One region of the Klebsiella sp. genome, then DNA from elsewhere that is predicted to be linked to it. Evidence: predicted binding sites of a transcription regulator. Region 1 holds the regulator's gene; each other region holds the start of a gene.
The links. Region 1 encodes PurR, which represses purine synthesis genes. Its sites were predicted from a motif close to CANGCAAACGTTTGCNTG; they were not measured.
Positions count from the first base shown of each region.

Region 2: a site for PurR is predicted at 2,012-2,029, ahead of purM (phosphoribosylformylglycinamidine cyclo-ligase). Genes of this name have one in related genera too.
Region 3: a site for PurR is predicted at 1,245-1,262, ahead of purT (formate-dependent phosphoribosylglycinamide formyltransferase). Genes of this name have one in related genera too.

Region 1 is NZ_JAPUEW010000042.1:96,696-102,679, forward strand. It holds gene QVF11_RS12405 (riboflavin synthase subunit alpha) at 1-197, shown strand, start outside; gene cfa (cyclopropane fatty acyl phospholipid synthase) at 321-1,469, opposite strand; gene punC (purine nucleoside transporter PunC) at 1,768-2,952, opposite strand; gene punR (DNA-binding transcriptional activator PunR) at 3,074-3,985, shown strand; gene purR (HTH-type transcriptional repressor PurR) at 4,004-5,029, opposite strand; gene cydH (cytochrome bd-I oxidase subunit CydH) at 5,326-5,415, shown strand; gene QVF11_RS12435 (MFS transporter) at 5,583-5,984, shown strand, end outside.
Region 2 is NZ_JAPUEW010000068.1:72,673-78,656, forward strand. It holds gene QVF11_RS20740 (6-phospho-beta-glucosidase) at 1-914, opposite strand, end outside; gene bglK (beta-glucoside kinase BglK) at 928-1,821, opposite strand; gene purM (phosphoribosylformylglycinamidine cyclo-ligase) at 2,086-3,123, shown strand; gene purN (phosphoribosylglycinamide formyltransferase) at 3,120-3,761, shown strand; gene ppk1 (polyphosphate kinase 1) at 3,941-5,984, shown strand, end outside.
Region 3 is NZ_JAPUEW010000041.1:84,266-90,249, reverse strand. It holds gene QVF11_RS11240 (tellurite resistance TerB family protein) at 1-658, opposite strand, end outside; gene QVF11_RS11235 (YebG family protein) at 810-1,166, opposite strand; gene purT (formate-dependent phosphoribosylglycinamide formyltransferase) at 1,302-2,480, shown strand; gene QVF11_RS11225 (bifunctional 4-hydroxy-2-oxoglutarate aldolase/2-dehydro-3-deoxy-phosphogluconate aldolase) at 2,536-3,177, opposite strand; gene edd (phosphogluconate dehydratase) at 3,215-5,026, opposite strand; gene zwf (glucose-6-phosphate dehydrogenase) at 5,248-5,984, opposite strand, start outside.

The DNA.
Region 1 (5,984 bases):
TCACCGTGGGGGAAGTGACGCCAACACGCTTTTGCGTTCATTTAATTCCCGAGACGCTGCAACGTACAACGCTTGGCGCGAAAAAACTGGGCGATCGGGTCAATATTGAAATTGATCCGCAGACTCAGGCGGTCATTGATACCGTTGAGCGCGTGTTGGCAGCAAAAGACGCCGCGCTGAAAGCGGCGGCAGAGTAATTTATTCGACAGCCCGGTTGACGTGGCCGGGCTGTCGTTTTAGATCATTGAAATCAAATTTTTACTGCCGTCGCGGTGAGTAAAAAAGAAATCCCTGCGCCAGCGGCGCAGGAGGGACAGCGATTAGCGAGCCACGCGCAGGCCGTGTTCGACACCGCGAGAAAAAACCACCTGCCAAAGCTGAATATCGCGGGCGCGAAAAGCACCAGCACAGGCATTCAGGTAATAGCTAAACATACGTTTGAATCTTTCCGAATAGTTGTCAGCGATTTCCGGCCAGCTATTGAGGAAACGCTCATACCATGCCATTAGCGTGGTGTCATAATCGGCACCGAAATTATGCCAATCTTCCATCACGAAATGCGTTTCACTGGCCTGTGCGATGTGGCGTACCGACGGCAGACAACCGTTGGGGAAGATATATTTATTAATCCACGGGTCGACGCTATGGTCGGTTTTTTTCGAGCCGATTGTGTGCAGCAGGAAACGACCGTCAGCTTTTAAATTACGATCCACCACGTCAAAATAGGTGTCGTAATTTTTAGGCCCGACATGTTCAAACATACCAACGGAAACAATGCGGTCAAAACTATCATGCAAATCGCGATAGTCCTGGAGCAGAATTGTTACGTCCAGCCCTTCACAACGCTGCTGGGCCATCTTTTGCTGTTCGGCTGAAATAGTGACACCAACAACGCTGACCTGGTAGTTTTTAGCCATATAGTAAGCCAGACCACCCCAGCCGCAGCCAATATCCAGCACCCGCATTCCGGGTTCAAGCTGCAGCTTTTGGCAGATCAGATCTAATTTTGCCTGCTGTGCATCTTCCAGATTCTGCGCATCTTTCCAGTATCCGCAGGAATATTGCATAAAAGGGTCGAGCATGCGGCTGAAAAGATCGTTACCTAAGTCGTAATGTTCTTTGCCGACTATCCAGGACCTTTTTTTACTTTGCAGATTGAATAAGCGAGCGCTCGCGATGCGGAGGGTATCTTTAAAATGGTGGGGAAGTTGACTTTCCAGCCCGGCACGTAAGACTTTATGGAAAAATAAATCCAGCCGCTCACAATCCCACCAGCCGTCCATATAGCTCTCTCCCAATCCCAGCGACCCTTCTTGTAAAACGCGCTTAAAAAAGAGGGGGTTTTTAATCCGCAGATCGGAGGGGGCAGGACCGTTAATTTCGATGCCCGCACGGCCTAATAATTCAGCGACAATCCGGTACCAATCATCATTTGGTACGCTTACTTCTTCTATACACGATGAACTCATAGCTTCTCCATCACGCCCAAGTGATCAGAACCTTAAAACAGCGTAGACGCTTTTCTGGCTTTGTGAGAAATCTCACGGACAATCCGTGAGGCTGCTATCCGACGTAGAACAGAGGAAGGGAGATAACCCTTGCCGAAAGGCCTTCCATGGAGAAACGGGACGCATCCTGCTCCCGTTAAATCAATTAATCTTTCTATTTATGTGATGCCGGATCCAGTATAGGCCGCTAAAAACAGGCTTTCAATAAAAATATGTTAGCAAGCTAATTACTGGACCTTAACACTATCTGAAGATTACCTTAAGCATGTGACGATTCTGTTGCCAGCGCAGTGGCCTTGTACTGCATACGGTAACCGATACCGGCCAGTACAATGGAGATAAGCATCACGCTGGTGGTGGTTTGCAGCGGTGTTGCTATCAGCGTAGAAACCAGCAGACTGGCGATAAAGCAAAGACCCAACTGTAAGGTATTTTGCAAAGCTGCGGCGCGACCGGTCGCCTGCGGGAACGGCTTCAGCGCCTGAGCAACGACGATAGGATAAATACCGCCATTTACCACCGCCATTGCGCAGAACGGAATCATTAATCCGACAAGCGTGGCATTAGCCTGTAAACCTACCAGCCAGGTAGCGGCAACGCTGATGGAGAAAATCACCAGCAGCCACGGCAGGATCTGCTGCCCTGACCATTTTTGTAAAGCCGCACGGCAGCCGTAACCGCCAACCAGAAACGCAATAGTTTGCGGAACGTAGCTCAGGCCGATAACGGTCGGGCTGTAGCCCATCTCGTGAAGAATAAATGGCGAGCCGGTCAACCATGCGAAAAAGCTGGCGGAGCAGGCGGCATAAATCAGCACGTTGCCGCTGTATTCGCGCGAGCGTAGTAGGGCAAGGAAAGTCAGCTTCTGCTGGGTGCCGACAACCGTCTTTTTCGCCGCTTTCAGACGCAGGGCAGGCAGCATGAGTAACAGGGTTATCGCGAACAGAACGGCGAAAATAGCCTGCCATTCGAAATGAACCAGCAGCCAGCTGCCGAGCAGCGGCGCCAGTGCTGGAGACAAGCCCACCAGCGGCATAATGGCGGCAAAAATACGGTTTGTGCGATGGGCTGGGTAGTAATCGGTCACCATCGCTTGCCAGGTCACGGCGGCGGCGCAAACGCCAATCGCCTGAATGAAGCGCAGCGCCAGCATCAGTGTGGCATCTTGCACCCAAAGCATCCCCAGACAGCCGATAGCGAAAATGACCAGGCCGCTTAGCAGTACCGGCTTGCGTCCGTAACGGTCGGAGAGCGGCCCCCAAAAAAGCTGTCCAATGGCAAAGCCTGCCAGGAACAAGCTCAGGCTGGCGCTGACTGAAGCCGCTGAAGTGTTGAGATCTTGTTGGATCGCGGCGAAAGCCGGCAGATACATATCGGTGGCCAGAAAGCCGAGCACGCTGAGCCCGGCCAGCCAAACTAAAAATCCTTTCCCAGGTTGTTGCAATTGTTGCATAAAATTCTCTTGTTATTGATGCAGGTACGGTGCGGCAGAGTGTAGGGAGTGCATTCGGGCTTGTGAAACGCTAATATTTGTCAGGTGGATTCAAAAATTTTGTAGGCAGAATATGTGGTCAGAATACTCACTTGAGGTGGTTGATGCTGTCGCGCGTAACGGCAGTTTTAGCGCAGCGGCGCAGGAGCTACACCGCGTACCTTCAGCGGTGAGTTATACCGTGCGTCAGTTGGAAGAGTGGCTGGCGGTTCCGCTCTTTGAACGCCGTCACCGCGATGTCGAATTAACCCCGGCCGGGGTCTGGTTTTTGCAGGAAGGGCGCTCTGTTATCAAAAAAATGCAGATCACTCGTCAGCAATGCCAGCAGATAGCCAACGGTTGGCGCGGGCAGCTATCCATTGCTGTCGATGACATCGTCAAACCGGCGCGCATGCGGCAAATGATCGTTGATTTCTATCGTCATTTTGATGACGTTGAACTGATTGTCTTTCAGGAGGTATTCAACGGTGTCTGGGATGCGTTAGCTGATGGCCGCGTGGAATTAGCTATCGGTGCGACGCGCTCAATTCCCGTCGGCGGGCGCTATGCGTTTCGCGATATGGGGATGCTGAGTTGGGATTGCGTGGTGGCCAGCGATCATCCGTTGGCGAAAATGGACGGCCCGCTAAGCGACGATGTGTTACGCAACTGGCCGTCGCTAGTACGGGAAGATACTTCGCGCTCGCTACCGAAACGCACGACATGGCTGCTGGATAATCAGAAGAGGGTGGTGGTGCCAGACTGGGACGCTTCCGCGACCTGCCTCAGCGCAGGGTTGTGTGTTGGCATGGTGCCAAAGCATTTTGCACAGCAGCGAATTGATAGCGGAGAATGGACGGCTCTGGCGCTGGAAAACCCATTCCCTGATGCGGCCTGCTGCCTGACGTGGCAACAAAGCGACGCTTCACCGGCGCTGATGTGGCTGCTGGATTACCTTGGCGACAGTGAAACGCTGAACAGGGAGTGGCTGCGGGCGCCGGAATAGCCGGCCCCGCGAGGAGAATTAACGGCGATAATCGACAAACGGGCCGTCGGCCACGGATCGACGTTCGACCAGGCGCGGATGTACTTCAATAGACTGGGAAATTTCGCGCTTGTTGACGATGCGGTCCAGCAGCATATTGAAGGCCGCTTCGCCCAGAGAATCTTTTGGCTGATGGATGGTGGTCAGCGCCGGGCTGAAGTAGCGGGCGTTGCGCACATTGTCATAACCGATCAGCGAAATATCCTGCGGCACGCGCAGACCCATTTCATCAGCCGCACAGATAGCGCCCATCGCCATGATATCCCCGCCGCAGAAAATCGCCGTCGGGCGATGGTGCTGGCTGAGGATTTGCTGCATCGCGCGGTAGCCGGATTCCGGCTCGAAATCACCTTGCACTACCCAGTTTTCAGGAACGTTGATCTGCGCTTCTTCCATCGCTTTCATAAAGCCGGCCAGGCGGCCGGCACCGGTGTTCCGCTCAAGCGGGCCGGGGATCACGCCAATTTCGCGATGACCGCGTTCCACCAGATAGCGCCCGGCAATATAACCCCCTTCGAAGGCGTTATCGATAACCGAGTCGGTAAAGTCGGCTTTTGCTTCACCCCAGTCCATCACGACCATCGGAATATGGCGATACTCTTCCAGCATGCTCAATACCGACTCAGGATACTCAGAACACATCACCAGCAGGCCGTCCACGCGCTTCTGCGCCATCATTGACAGGTAGGCGCGCTGTTTCTCCGGATCGTTCCATGCGTTGCCGAGAATCAGGGTATAGCCCTTCTGGAAGCAACTTTTCTCAACGGATTCGATAATTTCGGCAAAATAGGCCGCTTCACTGCTGGTCGCCAGCAATCCGATAGACTTAGTGTGATTAACCTTCAGGCTGCGAGCAACGGCGCTGGGGGAGTAGTGCAGTTCTTTAATCGCAGCCCACACAGCGTTGCGCGTCTCTTCCGCAACGAAACGCGTTTTGTTAATTACATGTGATACTGTTGTAGTGGAAACGTTTGCGCGCTTCGCTACATCTTTAATAGTTGCCATTACTTCTCACTCCAGACCTTGACCTGATCGTCCGTTTATCGGTACGTAAACGTTTGCCTGTACACACCCTGATGCCAAAATTAATCATTACATCACGTCGGGAAAACGACACAGAACGACAGGAAGGGGTCAATGGCCGATACGCTTTCAAATTAGCGTGGGATTTTGTCCGATCTTGGGGCAAAGGGGAAGAGCAAAAATGTGCATCCCTCTAAATCTCGGAAGATATTTGCGCTAATCTATGTAAAAATGAGCAAGCTCACTTTTCATGTGGGGATAATCAAGGGGAAAAATTGATGGATACAGATTTAAAGTTTTCGCTGACAACGACGATTATTGTTCTGGGTTTGATTGTCGCCGCAGGGCTGACCGCCATACTGCACTAATTCCAATATGAGGGAGGCATCGTTCTCCCTTTTCTTTTTCCGCCATTATTATCAATTTCGCAAAAATATTTTGCCATTTCGTTTACTTTTGTTTTTCTGTGATTGATGTCATGCTTTTGGCTTCTGATGAGATGCCGTCGCTGAAGACGGCCCGATGGAGTCATTGAATGAAAATCAACTTTCCCCTGCTCGCTCTGGCGATCGGTGCCTTCGGTATCGGTACTACCGAGTTCTCCCCAATGGGGCTATTACCGGTTATCGCCAAAGGCGTGGATGTCTCTATTCCGGCTGCGGGAATGCTTATTAGTGCCTATGCCATTGGGGTGATGGTTGGCGCGCCGCTGATGACTCTGTTGCTTTCGCACCGTGCGCGCAGAAATGCGCTGATTTTCCTGATGGCGATTTTTACTCTCGGTAACGTACTCTCTTCAATTGCACCAGATTACACCACGCTACTGCTGTCGCGCATTATTACCAGCCTCAATCACGGCGCTTTTTTTGGACTCGGCTCAGTAGTAGCGGCGAGCGTAGTGCCGAAGCATAAGCAGGCCAGCGCCGTGGCGACCATG
Region 2 (5,984 bases), on a different contig from region 1:
ACGCAGCCCTGAGTCAGCGCCACACGATCTTCTTCGGTAATATCCAGCGCAAAACCGCGACGCTCGAAGTAGTTCAGCAGGTGCTGAGGATATTTTCCGCGCACGTGAACATCAGTGAACCAGTAGCGACGATGCATGGCGTTCATCGCCATCATCATATCGTTGGGCGCACAGCTCAGCGGGTAAATCGGGCACATGGCGATCATGCAGCCAATCTGCAATGTCGGGTTAATTTCGCGAGCCACTTTAACCGCCAGCGCGCTGGCTACCAGCTCATAGTGCGCCGCCTGATACATAATCGGCTCGCGGTCTTCTCCCGACTGATACTTCAGTCCGGAGTTAGTAAATGGCGCAAAATCTTCGTGGAAGTTCGCCTGATTGTTGATCTCGTTAAAGGTCATCCAGTACTTCACTTTATGCTGATAGCGGGTGAACACGACCTGCGCAAAGCGAACGAAGAAATCAATCAGCTTACGGTTACGCCAGCCGCCATATTCCGTCACCAGGTGGTACGGCATTTCGAAGTGGGAGAGCGTAATCACCGGTTCGATGCCGTGCTTTAGGCACTCATCAAAGAGATCGTCATAAAACTGCAGTCCGGCTTCGTTCGGTTCCAGCTCATCGCCCAGCGGGAAGATACGCGTCCAGGCAATTGAGGTACGGAAGCATTTAAAGCCCATTTCGGCAAACAGCTGAATGTCGTCTTTATAGCGATGGTAAAAATCAATCGCCTCATGATTGGGGTAGTTTTTCCCCGGCTGCACGCCATCGGTGATTTCACGCGGCACGCCGTGCGCGCCTGCGGTCATCACATCGGCGACGCTAGCGCCTTTACCGCCCTCTTTCCAGCCGCCTTCCAGCTGATGCGCTGCGACCGCACCTCCCCACAGAAAACCTTCTTTGAATCCAGACATGTTCTCTCCCTATCTATGCGCAGTCGCCGCTATGCGACCGATATTGCTGATTGAAATGGTAAACAGCGCCTACCAGCCCGGCATCGTTGCCGTGGCTGACGGTGTCGATATAGTCCGCAATGCCAAACCAGGCCAGATGTTCGCGCAGCAGCGCCAGAAAGCCCGGTCGTTCAACGATCCCGCCGCCGATTAAAATCGTTTGCGGGTCGAACACGTTGACGAGGTTATAAAGCCCGGTGCCGAGACCGTTAAAAAACTCGGAAACCAGACGCCGACAGGTGGCGTCGCCCGCATCGTAGCGGTCAAAAATTTCCTCACCGGTCACTTCATCCAGCGATTTACCGATATGTTCAGCATAGCGATGGCGCAGAATGCGCAGTGTGCAGTTTTCATTCATCGAGTAGCGCCGCACATCGCGGGTACCGGGACGCGCAGTTTGCATATAGCCGAATTCACCGGCGCGAAAACGCGCGCCATGCACCAGTTGGTTATTACAGAAAATCGCTCCGCCGATACCGGTGCCGATGGTCAGAACCAGGAAATTAGCCATTTCTGCGGCTTTGCCCTGCCAGCGCTCGGCCAGCAGCACGCAGTTAGCGTCATTTTCAATGGCGACCGGCAAACGCACTTGCTCTTCGAGCCAGGTTTTAATGGCGAAATTATCAAATTTACGGATGGCGCCGCCCATTTCGATAAAGCCAGTGTGCGGATTCACATAACCGGGAGCGCTGATAGCCACCCCTTCACATTCTGGATGGGCAGCAATCCACGCCAGCATCGCCTGCAGAATCTGGTCGCCATTGCTGTCGCTTATTGACTGTTTACCTTTATCCAACAGCGCGCCTTCTCGGGTCATTACGCCCATTTTTAACGCCGTGCCACCAATATCAAATGCGGCAATTTTCATCCTCGACTCCCTTACTAAATCCCATCCAACTCGCGGTTTATCTGTTATTGATAAAAAAGAAACCGGTTTCATTAACATGATGGTGATTCCCTGACCCAGTGGCAAGCAGAAGAATGTACCCGGTTTCATTTTCGTGAACAGTATCAAATTTGCGCACATAGCGGCTGTTTTACGTCGGCTGCAAAGCAGGCTCGCAAACGTTTGCTTTCCCTGTTAGAATTGCGCCGTTTTTTATTGCTACCGCAAACGCGTGGAGACTTCGCAGTGACCGATAAAACCTCTCTCAGCTATAAAGATGCCGGCGTAGATATTGATGCAGGCAACGCTCTCGTCGACCGTATTAAGGGCGTGGTAAAGAAAACCCGTCGCCCGGAAGTGATGGGTGGACTGGGCGGATTCGGCGCACTGTGCGCATTGCCGCAGAAGTACCGCGAGCCGGTTCTGGTTTCTGGTACAGACGGCGTCGGCACCAAGCTGCGTCTGGCGATGGATCTAAAGCGTCACGACACCATCGGTATCGATCTGGTCGCCATGTGCGTGAATGACCTGGTCGTTCAGGGTGCTGAGCCGCTGTTCTTCCTGGATTACTACGCAACCGGGAAACTGGATGTGGATACCGCAGCCAGCGTGATCAGCGGTATCGCCGAAGGTTGCTTACAGTCCGGCTGCGCGCTGGTCGGCGGCGAAACGGCGGAAATGCCGGGTATGTATCATGGCGAAGATTACGACGTGGCGGGTTTCTGCGTCGGCGTGGTAGAAAAATCAGAAATTATCGACGGCAGCAAAGTAGCTGATGGCGATGTGCTGGTGGCTCTGGCCTCCAGTGGCCCGCACTCTAACGGTTACTCTCTGGTGCGTAAAATTATCGAAGTGAGCGGCGTTGACCCGCAAACTACCGATCTCAACGGTAAGTCGTTGGCGGATCACCTGCTGGCCCCGACCCGCATCTATGTGAAATCCATTCTCGACCTGATTGCTAACGTTGACGTTCACGCCATCGCCCACCTGACTGGCGGCGGTTTCTGGGAAAATATCCCGCGCGTCCTGCCGGACAACACTCAGGCAGTCATCGATGAGTCTTCATGGCAGTGGCCGGAAGTGTTCAACTGGCTGCAAACTGCCGGTAACGTCAGCAGCCATGAGATGTATCGTACCTTTAACTGCGGCGTGGGCATGGTTATCGCCCTCCCTGCTGAAGCTGCGGACAAAGCCATCGCCTTCCTGAATGAGAAAGGTGAAAAGGCGTGGAAAATGGGTTATATCAAAGCCTCTGATTCCGAACAGCGTGTGGTCATTGAATGAAAAACATCGTGGTGCTGATTTCCGGCAACGGCAGTAATCTGCAGGCCATTATTGACGCCTGCGCCCGGAAAAAAATCAACGGCACCCTGCGAGCAGTCTTCAGCAACAAGGCCGATGCGTTCGGCCTTGAGCGCGCGCGCGAGGCCAATATTCCGGCTCATGCGCTCACCGCCAGCGAGTTCGCTAATCGTGAAGCTTTCGATCGCGAACTGATGCACGAGATTGACGCTTATGCGCCGGATCTAGTGGTACTGGCCGGCTATATGCGCATTCTCAGCCCGGCGTTTGTCGCTCACTATCATGGGCGCCTGCTGAATATCCACCCTTCCCTGCTGCCAAAATATCCGGGCCTGCACACTCATCGCCAGGCGCTGGAAAATGGCGACGAGGAACATGGGACATCGGTGCATTTCGTCACCGACGAGCTGGATGGCGGGCCGGTAATACTTCAGGCGAAGGTACCCGTTTTCGCCGAAGATACCGAAGATGAGATCACCGCTCGCGTCCAGGCTCAGGAGCACGATATCTATCCGCTGGTGGTCAGTTGGTTTGTCGATGGTCGCCTGCGTACCGATGGCAAAGAAGCCTGGCTCGACAAAATAAAGCTACCGCCCCAGGGCTACGCCGCTGAAGAATAACCCATCGCCCTGCGTTTTATCCATGCGGGGCTTTTTTTTGATTAAAATCGTTTAACAATCAATCATGTCGAAGAAATAGTTCTTCTTACTGTCATATTGTTGTGACACAGTGAATCGCTATGCGGAAAATTTCGTCATAATAGTCTATGTCCTGTGAGTAAAACGGAGTGTGAGTTGTAATGGGCCAGGAAAAGCTATACATCGAAAAAGAACTCAGTTGGTTGTCCTTTAACGAGCGCGTACTTCAGGAAGCGGCGGACAAAAGCAATCCGCTGATTGAACGCATGCGTTTTTTAGGAATTTACTCCAACAACCTCGATGAATTTTATAAAGTGCGGTTTGCCGAGCTTAAGCGCCGCATCATCATCAGTGAAGAGCAAGGCAGTACCGCCCACTCTCGTCACCTGCTAGGCAAAATCCAGGCTCGTGTACTAAAGGCCGATCAGGAATTTGATGGTCTGTATAACGAGCTGCTGCTGGAAATGGCGCGTAACCAGATTTTTCTGATTAACGAACGTCAACTCTCCGTCAACCAGCAGTCCTGGCTGCGAAATTACTTCAAGCTCTATCTTCGCCAGCACATTTCGCCGATCCTGATTAATCGTGAAACGGATTTGGTGCAATTTCTGAAAGATGATTACACCTATCTGGCGGTAGAGATCATCCGCGGGGATACTATCAATTACGCGCTGTTGGAAATTCCGTCAGATAAGGTTCCCCGTTTTGTGAACCTGCCGCCGGAAGCGCCTCGACGCCGCAAGCCAATGATTTTGCTGGATAACATTCTGCGCTACTGCCTGGATGATATCTTTAAAGGCTTCTTCGATTACGACGCGCTGAATGCCTACTCGATGAAAATGACCCGTGATGCCGAATATGATTTGGTGCACGAGATGGAATCGAGCCTGATGGAACTGATGTCCTCCAGTCTGAAGCAGCGCCTGACCGCAGAACCGGTACGTTTTGTCTATCAGCGCGATATGCCTGACGCAATGGTCGAAATGCTGCGCGATAAGCTGTCTATCTCCAACTACGACTCCATGCTGCCTGGTGGACGCTACCACAATTTTAAAGACTTTATCGGCTTCCCAAATGTTGGCAAAGCCAATCTGGTCAACAAGCCGATGCCGCGCCTGCGTCATTTGTGGTTCGATAAGTTCCGCAACGGATTTGACGCGATTCGCGAACGCGACGTGCTGCTCTATTATCCGTACCACACCTTTGAGCACGTGCTCGAACTGTTGCGTCAGGCCTCTTTCGATCCGAACGTGCTGGCTATCAAAATCAATATCTACCGCGTGGCTAAAGACTCACGGATTATTGATTCCATGATCCATGCCGCTCACAACGGCAAGAAAGTCACCGTAGTAGTAGAACTGCAGGCGCGTTTCGACGAAGCGGCCAATATTCATTGGGCCAAACGTCTGACCGAAGCCGGCGTGCACGTTATCTTCTCCGCGCCGGGGCTGAAGATTCACGCCAAACTGTTCCTCGTATCCCGTAAAGAGGGTGATGAAGTCGTCCGTTATGCGCATATCGGTACCGGCAACTTCAACGAAAAAACCGCGCGTCTTTACACCGACTATTCATTACTGACCGCCGATGCGCGCATCACCAATGAAGTCCGCCGGGTGTTTAACTTTATCGAAAACCCATACCGCCCGGTCAGCTTCGACTATCTGCTGGTATCGCCGCAGAACTCGCGCCGTCTGCTTTATGAAATGATCGATCGCGAAATCGCCAATGCGCAGAATGGCCAGCCTTCCGGTATTGCCCTGAAGCTGAATAACCTGGTTGATAAAGGCCTGGTAGACCGTCTCTACGCGGCCTCAAGCTCCGGTGTCCCGGTTAATTTGCTGATTCGCGGCATGTGCTCGCTGATTCCCGGTCTGGAAGGGATCAGTGATAATATTCGCGTGATCAGCATCGTGGACCGTTTCCTTGAGCACGACCGGGTCTATAGCTTCGAAAACGGCGGCGATAAACAGGTTTGGCTATCGTCCGCAGACTGGATGACGCGCAATATTGACTATCGTATCGAAGTCGCCGCGCCGCTGCTGGATCCAAGACTAAAACAGCGCGTGCTGGATATTTTCGATATCCTGTTCAACGATACGGTAAAAGCACGCTATCTTGATAAAGAACTGAGTAATCGCTACGTGCCGCGCGGCAACCGCCGTAAAGTTCGCGCACAGATGGCGATATACGACTATCTCAAATCAC
Region 3 (5,984 bases), on a different contig from region 1:
CCTGTTCGATATCTTTGCGAACGTCCTGCGGCAGGTTTAGCGCTTCGCCGAGCGCATTCAGATAGCTGCGCTCCATAAAGTGGTCAATATCAATGACCGCACAGCTGATGTAATACACTTCGAGCGCCTCTTGCTCGTTGCTGATACCCTGCGCCAGGCGCTGAGGGTCGAGAGGCTGAGACAGCGCCCTGTCAATTAACACCCGCCCCTGCACGTCAATGTTTGCTGCGCGTAGCTGCTCTTCAATGCTGGCCCGTTCGCGTTCGTCAATATGCCCATCGCTTTTGGCGGCGAAAACCAGCGCCATAATCAGCCGTTCACTGCGGGCGTCGAGCTCGACTTGCGTTGAAGATTGCGCCTGAAGGGGCGCGGAGGCTGAAGGTGAGTAAGCCGGTTCCTGTGGCGAGCCGGCACGCATTCTTTGCTGATATTTATTCCACAACACGCTGCCTGCTATCGCACCACCGCCGACCAGTAGCGCACCAGTGCCGTATTTGGCCAACAGTTTACGCGACGATTTGCTGGCAACCAGTAGCCCTGCCAGCCCGCCAAGCGCACCCGGCAACAGCAGATTTTTGTCGCTTGATTGATCGTCAGATGAAGAAGACCGCCCCTGCTGGCCCAGCAGAGACTGCAGTTGATTAAGCCAGTTAGCCATACTTTCCCTCGTTGCGCGATAAGCGATACCACCAGCCTAAACTACGCGATGTCAGGAAATGTTATGGACTGCTAAAGAAGCGCAAATTTAGCCTCAGAAAGGGGCTTAAGCGGATTTTTGCCGCCAGGGAACCCGGCGGCAGAGAGCACACTCAGGCGGCTTTTACTTTACGCGGTTTAGCCGGAACTTCAGCTGCTGCTTCAGAGACGGCGTCGGCATTATCCTCAACCACCTCCTCCTGGACGTGTTGTTCATCAGCGCTGCTCTCGGCTTCCGGTAGTTTCCCGGACCGCAGAATATGATTTAAGGTCTCTTTGCGCTCAGCCAGCCACATTGACATGCTATCGCGCTGGGTTTCATCAAGCGTCAGCGGACAGTCAACTAGCCAGTCGTTGAGCACTTCCGCCAGATCGAGCATTTTGTCGTAAGCATCGGCCTCTTTTTTGCTGGCAAAAGACATTTTTTCCTCACCTTCGCGAATCACCACATATTTAATTTCAACCGCCATGATGCAGCCTCTTTGCACTGTATTTTTATACAGTATAACAAATTTTCACGCTGAACTCAAATTACGCATATAAAGACAGACGCAAACGTTTTCGTTTATAATGCGGCGCATGTTTTTTTACTGCGGAAGAGAGTTATGACTGTATTAGGCACGGCGCTGCGCCCTGCGGCAACAAAGGTAATGCTGTTGGGGTCCGGCGAACTGGGTAAAGAAGTGGCTATCGAATGCCAGCGCCTGGGGATTGAAACCATCGCCGTCGACCGTTACCCGGACGCGCCAGCGATGCAGGTAGCGCACCGTTCATATGTCATCAATATGCTGCACGGCGAAACCTTGCAGGCGCTAATCGAACAGGAAAAACCTGACTTCATCGTACCGGAAATTGAAGCTATCGCCACCGATACCCTGGTGGCGCTGGAGCAAGCTGGGCAGAAGGTCGTCCCTACCGCGCGGGCGGCGAAGCTCACCATGAACCGCGAGGGAATCCGTCGCCTGGCTGCCGAAGAGCTGAAACTACCGACCTCAGCCTATCGTTTTGCCGATAGCGAAGCGGCGTTTCGTGAAGCTGTCGCAGGGATCGGCCTGCCGTGCATCGTCAAGCCGGTGATGAGTTCTTCCGGCAAAGGTCAGAGCTTTATTCGCTCCAGTGAACAGCTGGCTGAAGCCTGGCAGTATGCACAGCAAGGCGGGCGCGCCGGAGCCGGTCGCGTTATTGTTGAAGGCGTGGTGAATTTTGATTTTGAAATTACCCTGCTGACCGTGAGCGCCGTGGATGGCGTACATTTCTGCGCGCCGGTCGGTCATCGTCAGGAAGATGGCGACTATCGTGAATCCTGGCAGCCACAGCAGATGAGCGATTTGGCGCTGGAGCGTGCGCAGGAAATAGCCCGCGAAGTGGTGCTGGCTCTGGGCGGTCACGGCCTGTTCGGCGTCGAGCTATTTGTCTGCGGGGATGATGTGATTTTTAGCGAAGTCTCACCACGCCCGCACGACACCGGCATGGTCACGCTGATTTCGCAGGATTTATCAGAGTTCGCCCTGCACGTTCGCGCCTTCCTCGGCCTACCGATTGGCGCAATCCGCCAGTACGGCCCGGCGGCCTCGGCAGTGATCCTGCCGCAGTTAAGTAGCCAGAACGTTACCTTCAGTAATATCCAGGCGGCGGTTGGCGCAGGTCTGCAACTGCGTCTGTTTGGCAAGCCGGAAATTGACGGTTCGCGTCGACTGGGCGTGACTCTGGCGGTAGCAGATAGCGTTGATGAAGCGGTTGCGCGCGCCAAAACGGCGGCAGCGGCGGTCGTGGTGACAGGATAAAATATAAAAGCCCGGTAGCTTTGTGCTGACCGGGCCTCAGTTTAAAGCGCGAAGATTACTTCGCGCCTTCTACCGCTTCACGAGCCAGTTTGGTGATACGGTCGTAATCACCAGCTTCCAGCGCATCCGCTGGCACCAGCCATGAACCACCGATGCACAGCACGCTGTTCAGCGCCAGATAATCGCGATAGTTAGCCGGAGAAATGCCGCCAGTCGGGCAGAAACGAATGTGCGCGAACGGGCCGCCAATTGCCTGCAGCGCTTTCACGCCACCGTTAGCTTCAGCCGGGAAGAATTTGAACTCTTTCAGGCCATACTGCATACCCAGCATCAGCTCGGATACGGTGCTGATCCCCGGGATCAGCGGAATGGTGCCTTCGCCGGTCGCCGCTTTCAGCAGGGATTCGGTCAGGCCCGGGCTGATGGCAAACTGCGCGCCAGCTTCGGTGACTTCTTTCAGTTGCTCAACGTTAGTGACGGTACCCGCACCAACAATCGCTTCCGGGACTTCTTTAGCGATCGCACGGATAGCGTCCATTGCGCAGTCGGTACGCAGAGTCACTTCCAGTACGCGTACGCCACCTGCAACCAGCGCTTTCGCCATCGGCACAGCGTGTTCCAGCTTTTTCACCACGATTACCGGTACAACCGGGCCGGAGGTGAGGATTGCTTCTGCAGTTGTTTTCCAGTTTTTCATCAGATTTTCTCTCGCCAGATCTATAAATCGAATCGTCTTAAAAATTGATGCAGGTTGCGCCCTGTTCCGCTCCGGAGAGTTTCTCACGCAGCGCAGCAAACATTTCCCGGCCGGTTCCCACACGCGAACCGCTCAGGTCAGGAATATGCGGCTGACGCGCAGCCAGTTCAGCCTCATCCACCAGCAGCGTAAGTTCGCCGGTCTGGCCATTGACGCGGATGATATCGCCATCACGCACCTTCGCCAGCAGACCACCATCGTAAGCTTCAGGCGTCACGTGGATTGCTGATGGAACTTTACCTGATGCGCCGGATAGTCGACCATCGGTCACCAGCGCAATTTTGAAACGGCGGTCCAATAATACACCAAGTGGCGGCATAAGTTTATGTAATTCTGGCATGCCGTTCGCTTTTGGCCCTTGATGACGAACCACTACCACGCAATCTTTGTCCAGCAGCCCAGCTTCAAAGGCTGGTAGCACGTCGTGCTGACTCTCAAACACAATCGCCGGCGCTTCAATAATCTGGTTTTCTGCCGGTACAGCGGAAGTTTTCATCACCGCGCGACCAAGATTGCCGCTCAGCACTTTAGTGCCACCATGGCGAGAGAACGGTTTGTCAAAGGTGGCAATAACCTGGTCGTCCAGCGGCGCGGTCGCCCCTTCGCGCCAGTCAAGCTCGCCATTATTCAGCCACGGTTCCATGGTGTAGCGAGAGAGACCAAAACCGGCCACGGTGTTAACGTCTTCGTGCAACAGGCCACCTTTCATCAGCTCGCGTACCAATACCGGTACGCCGCCCGCCGCCTGGAAGTGGTTGATATCCGCCGGGCCGTTCGGGTAAAGACGCGCCAGCAGCGGTACCACGTCTGAGAGGTCAGAAAAATCATCCCAGTTGATGATGATCCCCGCCGCACGCGCCATCGCCACCAGGTGCATGGTATGGTTGGTGGAGCCACCGGTCGCCAGTAGCGCCACAATCCCATTAACCACCACTTTTTCGTCAAACATTTTGCCCAGCGGCATCCACTCATTACCGTTACCGGTCAGGCGGGTTACCTGACGGGCAGCAGCAGCGGTTAATACTTCACGCAGCGGCGCATCCGGATGTACGAATGATGATCCCGGCAATTGCATCCCCATAAACTCAACCACCATCTGGTTGGTATTGGCGGTGCCGTAGAAGGTGCAAGTGCCCGGCGCATGGTAAGAGGCGGCTTCAGACTCCAGCAGCGCCATGCGGTCGACTTTCCCTTCCGCGTACAGCTGACGGATGCGTACTTTCTCTTTGTTCGCCAGACCGCTGGCCATCGGACCGGACGGAATAAAGATGGACGGCAAATGACCAAATGCAAGCGCTGCCATGGTCAGGCCAGGAACAATTTTGTCGCAAACCCCCAGGTACAGTGCGCCGTCAAACATATTATGCGACAGGCCGATCGCGGCAGACATGGCGATAACTTCGCGGCTTAGCAGCGACAGCTCCATCCCGTCCTGCCCCTGCGTCACGCCATCGCACATCGCCGGAACGCCACCCGCCACCTGGCCAACCGCATTAGCTGAGTGCAACGCTTTACGGATGATATCCGGATAATATTCATAGGGTTGGTGGGCGGACAGCATGTCGTTATAAGAGGTGATGATGGCGATGTTATTGCGCAGCATGCTTTTCAGTGAAGCTTTATCATCCGCCTGACAGGCGGCGAAGCCGTGTGCCAGGTTACCGCAGGCCAGTTGGGCACGATGGACGGTGTCGGTTTTGGCCTGGTTAATCCGTGCGAGGTAGGCGCTGCGGGTGTCGCGTGACCGTTCAATAATGCGATTTGTTACCCGTAACATTTCAGAATTCATAAAGGCTCCTCAAATTTCATCTGTCCGGCCACAGCGTTCTGACGATGTCTCTTGATGCTTAAGGCACCAGTACCGGGGCTCAGGGGCAAAATACTGAGTGCAGTGTAATAAAAAAAGCTCCGGGGGTGAATCCTCCCGGAGCTTAAAAGATTAAAAATTACGCGACTTTCTGCGTCAGATCATGTTACCGGTAAAATAACTCAACCGGATTAGTCTTTCGGTTACTCAAACTCGTTCCATGAACGGCCATCGCGGGTGATCATCGCCACGGAGGCAACCGGCCCCCAGGTACCCGCCTGGTAAGGCTTCGGCGCATCACGATCGGCAGCCCAGGCTTCGGTAATGGAGTCAACCCACTTCCACGCCTCTTCCACTTCATCGCGACGCACGAACAACGCCTGAATACCGCGCATGGTTTCCAGCAACAAACGCTCATAAGCATCCGCCAGATGCGTCTGATTAAAGGTTTCTGAGTAGCTCAGATCCAGCTTGGTGATCTGTAGGTTGTGCTTGTGATCAAGCCCAGGAACCTTGTTCAGTACCTGAATATCGACTCCTTCGTCAGGCTGCAGACGAATGGTCAATTTGTTCTGCGGCAGTTCTTGCCATGTCTCTTTAAACAGGTTCAGTTCTGGTGTTTTAAAGTAAACCACGACTTCAGAACACTTGGTCGGCAGACGTTTACCAGTACGTAGGTAGAACGGCACGCCCGCCCACCGCCAGTTGTCGATATCCACGCGGATAGCCACAAAGGTCTCGGTATGGCTGGCTTTATTCGCGCCTTCTTCTTCAAGGTAGCCCGGCACTTTTTTGCCTTGCGCAAAGCCGGCAGAGTACTGGCCGCGTACCGTTTTTTCACGCACATTGGTGCGGTCGATACGGCGCAGAGACTTCAGCACTTTTACTTTCTCATCGCGGATGCTGTCAGCGCTCAGGTCCGACGGCGGCGACATCGCAA